Regions from separate parts of the Agrobacterium sp. O3.4 genome, predicted to be linked through region 2. Evidence: predicted binding sites of a transcription regulator. Region 2 holds the regulator's gene; the other holds the start of a gene.
What was found. Region 2 encodes LexA, which represses DNA repair genes until DNA is damaged. Its sites were predicted from a motif close to TGTTCNNNNTGTGTTCNG; they were not measured.

Region 1: the regulator LexA is predicted to act here: its motif matches at 1,072-1,089, upstream of uvrA (excinuclease ABC subunit UvrA).

What each region holds. Positions count from the first base shown of each region.
Region 1 is NZ_JALPZP010000001.1:1,089,142-1,091,548, reverse strand. It holds gene M0412_RS05305 (hypothetical protein) at 53-322, opposite strand; gene M0412_RS05300 (single-stranded DNA-binding protein) at 362-955, opposite strand; gene uvrA (excinuclease ABC subunit UvrA) at 1,234-2,407, shown strand, end outside.
Region 2 is NZ_JALPZP010000001.1:1,205,015-1,207,421, reverse strand. It holds gene M0412_RS05830 (glutathione S-transferase family protein) at 1-306, opposite strand, end outside; gene lexA (transcriptional repressor LexA) at 720-1,442, opposite strand; gene M0412_RS05820 (VOC family protein) at 1,655-2,407, shown strand, end outside.

The DNA of each region.
Region 1 (2,407 bases), 120 kb from region 2:
CACCGCGACATCGAAATAACCGGCTCCCGTAAAAACCGGCAAAGCCGTTTGGCTAACGTTTAGCCTTCAAAAGCCGCTGCCACAGCGTGCCGCCGAAAAACCGGCCGAGCACGATGAAATAGGCGATGATCAGCACTAAGGCGATAAAGGCAGGCAGGCCGCTCAGCGCGAAACCATGTGGCGTGCGCCCGCCTGCGACCGCTGCGACGAGAAATCCGGCGGCGAAAAACGCTGTCCAGAAATCGAGGAAAAAAGCGAGAATGATGCGCCAGGAAGCCGGTTGTTTTGAGATCGGCTGTTTCGGTGCCGTATCATCACTCATGCCCGCCTCCTGTGACGCATAACATCATTCGTCGTCGGCTCAGAACGGAATATCGTCGTCCATATCGTTGGAGAAGCCGCCGGAAGGCTGGCCGCCGCCGCGTGAAGAGCCGCCGCGCGATGACGACTGCTGGTCGTAACCGCCGCCATAACCGGAGCTGGAGCCGCCACCGCTGCTGCCGTAATCTCCGCCACCGCCAAAATCACCACCGCCGCTACGGCCACCGCCGCCACCCTCACCGCGACCATCGAGCATGGTGAGCGTGGAGTTGAAGCCCTGCAACACGATTTCGGTGGAGTAGCGGTCGTTCCCGGTCTGGTCCTGCCATTTGCGCGTCTGCAGCTGGCCTTCAATATAGAGCTTGGCGCCCTTCTTGACATATTGCTCGACGACCTTGCACAGGCCTTCGTTGAAAACCACGACCGTGTGCCATTCGGTCTTTTCCTTGCGCTCGCCGCTATTGCGGTCCCGCCAGGTTTCCGAGGTGGCGATACGCAGGTTGGCGATGGGGCGGCCATCCTGCGTACGGCGGATTTCGGGATCTGCGCCGACATTCCCGATCAGAATTACCTTGTTTACGCTACCAGCCATCTCGTCATCCTGTCCGCCGGCCATCATGACCGGCAATTGCATTTCAAAAAAATTCCGCACACAATAACCATCACGGCCCGCAAAGGGCACCGCAGGCGTGGAACTATCCACAACGAATAATCCAGAGCTTCGAACAGCGGATATTCGCACTTGCTATTTGTTCCTTTTTTGTTCTATTTAATCGCGAAATTCGAGTCAAGTGGGCTGAAAAGCTCCGACCGATGGGGAATAGACCTCGACACCTCCGGCTGCGTCACTACATAAGGACACGCCGCCATCAAGCCTGTTATTTTTGTCCGAGCCTTGCCACGAGCCTTGTCATGAGTGAACTGAAGACGATTTCCATCCGTGGTGCCCGTGAGCATAATCTCAAGGGTATCGACCTCGATCTGCCACGCAACAAGCTGATTGTCATGACCGGGCTTTCCGGCTCGGGCAAGTCGTCGCTTGCCTTCGACACGATCTATGCAGAGGGTCAGCGCCGTTATGTCGAAAGCCTTTCGGCCTATGCGCGCCAGTTCCTGGAAATGATGCAGAAACCGGATGTCGACCGTATCGAGGGTCTGTCGCCGGCCATTTCCATCGAGCAGAAGACCACCTCGAAGAACCCGCGTTCCACGGTGGGCACGGTCACGGAAATCTACGACTACATGCGCCTGCTGTTTGCGCGTGTTGGCGTGCCCTATTCGCCGGCCACGGGCCTGCCGATCGAAAGCCAGACCATCAGCCAGATGGTGGACCGCATCCTCGCTTTTGAGGAAGGCACGCGTCTTTATATTCTTGCGCCGATCGTGCGTGGCCGCAAAGGCGAATATAAGAAGGAACTTGCCGAGCTGATGAAGAAGGGCTTCCAGCGCGTCAAGGTGGATGGCCAGTTCTACGAAATCGCCGATGTGCCGGCGCTCGACAAGAAATACAAACACGACATCGATGTGGTCGTCGACCGTGCGGTGGTGCGCCCGGATATGGCCGCACGCCTTGCCGACAGTCTCGAGACCTGCCTCAAGCTCGCCGATGGGCTGGCTATCGCCGAATTCGCCGACAAGCCTCTGCCGCCGGAAGAAACCGCCGCCGGCGGCTCCGCCAACAAGTCGCTCAACGAAACCCATGAGCGTGTGCTGTTTTCGGAAAAATTCGCCTGCCCCGTCTCCGGTTTCACTATTCCTGAGATCGAGCCGCGGCTGTTTTCCTTCAACAATCCCTTCGGCGCCTGCCCCAGCTGCGATGGCCTCGGCTCGCAGCAGAAGGTGGATGAAAACCTGATCGTTCCGGAACCGGCGCGCACGCTGCGCGACGGCGCCATCGCGCCTTGGGCCAAGTCGTCTTCTCCCTATTACAACCAGACGCTGGAAGCGCTCGGCAAGGCTTTCGGTTTTAAACTGTCCAGCAAATGGTCGGAGCTTTCGAAGGACGCGCAGCACGCCATTCTTCAGGGCACCGATGACAAGATAGAATTCAACTATCAGGACGGCGCCCGCGCCTACAAGACGGTGA
Region 2 (2,407 bases):
CGAGGAAAAGCCGGCATGCATTTCACTCGCCGCCGAACGCGACCATGCCCGCGCCTGCTTGTCGCCTGCCCAGACGCCCTGGTGCCGTTCTGCGAGATATTCGGCGATCGACAGCGTTTCCCATATCGTCACGCCATCATCGACAAGGCAAGGCACTTTGCCGGTCGGCGAGAAGCTGGAAAAGGCGACACCTTCGCCAAACGGAACAAGTTTTTCATCAAAGGCGATACCCAGAGTGCGCATCAACACCCACGGCCGCAGTGACCATGAAGAGTAGTTCTTGTTGGCGATGTAAAGATCGTACATGGCTTATCTCCCGGATATGACGCGCATTTCTATACCTGTCGGGGCATGATGGAATATCGAAAATAATCCATGGCACTCATAAATCGCGTTGATGAATGGCAGGGGCTTTGCATCGAGTGTCACCATTCGGTGGCAGCGTCAGGCCGGCCGCATCCCGCAAGCGTCAACGACCTCACGCGATCAGAAGTCCACGGCGTACGACGCATTGGTGATAACAGGCCGGTGAGGAGTGCGCGACAAAGATATCCATATGAAACTGGAACTGATCTTTACCAGACGAGATGTATCCGTCTGCGGGAAGAATAGGAGTGCCCGAGACTCACATGGTCAGTCGAACTAAGAAATTGCCGTTATCTTCGACAGGCGCCGCCGCATGACGACACCTGTCTCGAGAGAATGACGGCCAATTCAGATCAATGGTAACGGCGTATAAGCCCGACCAGCTTGCCTTGAATTTTTACCCGGTCAGGCCCGAAGATACGGGTTTCATAAGCGGGGTTGGCGGCTTCCAGCGCGATGGAAGCGCCCTTGCGGCGGAACCGCTTCAGCGTCGCTTCCTCGTCATCCACCAGTGCCACGACGATATCGCCCGGATTGGCGGTATTGCTGTTGCGGATGATGACGGTATCGCCGTCGAAAATCCCCGCCTCGATCATCGAATCGCCCTTAACTTCGAGCGCGTAATGTTCACCCGAACCCAGCATGTCCACCGGTACGGCAACATCATGGGTGTTGTTCTGGATGGCGGAAATCGGCACGCCGGCGGCGATGCGGCCCATGACCGGCACCGTGGCAGCACCACCGAGATCGTTGGCGGGCGCCTTGGGCGCAGGTGCGGGTTCCGGTGCCTTCGGTTTGCCGAGGCTGCCTTCGATGACGCTTGGCGAAAAGCCGCGCTGCGGCCTCGCACCAGGCGCATAGGCCTCCGGTAGCTTGATGACTTCCAGCGCCCGTGCCCTGTTAGGTAGCCGGCGAATAAAGCCGCGCTCTTCGAGGGCGGTTATCAGCCGGTGGATGCCGGATTTGGAAGCAAGATCGAGTGCGTCCTTCATTTCATCGAAGGAGGGCGGCACGCCGGACTCTTTCATTCGTTCATGAATGAAGAGAAGCAATTCCTGCTGTTTGCGCGTGAGCATGAGGAAAACACCCTTGAGAATCGTAGTGGAGGTCGCGAAACAAATACAGAACGAACACTATATGTTCCATATGTGTTCCGCAATCCCCTAAAATTTCGTGAAGCTGCTATCTGTTGTTTTGATAATTTGCCTGAAAGCACGAAATTGTGCTTTTCTGCCGTCCGGACTGTTCCGGCATGGCCATGCCGCATGCGACAGGAGGAAGCAGGGAAATGACGAAACCATACCACATCGACCATCTCGTATTGCCTGTCGAGCACATCGACATTGCGGCAAATCGCCTTGGAAACCTGGGATTTACGGTAGCGCCTGCGGCTCTTCACCCCTTCGGCACGCAGAATGCCTGCGTTTTTTTCGCCGATGGAACGTATCTGGAGCCTCTCGCAATCGCTAACCCGGCTAACTATAATGCATCGATTGATCGCGGAGATGTGTTCACCGGGCGGGACCAGGCCTTCCGGAAACAGGTTGCAGGCGAGGGATTTTCCGCTCTGGTCGCTGCGACACAGGACGCTCGTGGCGATCACGACCGATTCGTAGCCGCGGGCCTCTCGGCCGGGAATGGCTTTGAATTTTCGCGGCCGGTCAAAATGCCGGATGGTTCGCAGAGCGAGGCGGCCTTCCGGCTGGCTTTTGCAGCAGGCGGTTCCGCGGAGGATTTCTTTCTGTTCAGTTGCCAGCGGCTGCAGGCCCTGCCGGGCGACCGCTCAGTGCTGGAGCGCCATGCTAACGGCGTTTCCGGTCTCAGCGAGATCGTCCTGTTTTCCGGTGGTGATGCGAATGCGGTGCGGCTAATCGAAACTGTTTTCGGCTGTGATGGCAAAATGTCCCCGGATGGTGATGTGCTTTTCGCAACCGGCAATGCCCGCATAAGACTGACGCAAAAGCCGGTCTTCGGCGGACATGCCTTTAATATTCCCGAAGAGGGCGGCGGTGGATTGCGCGGCGCAGGCATCGTCTTTTCC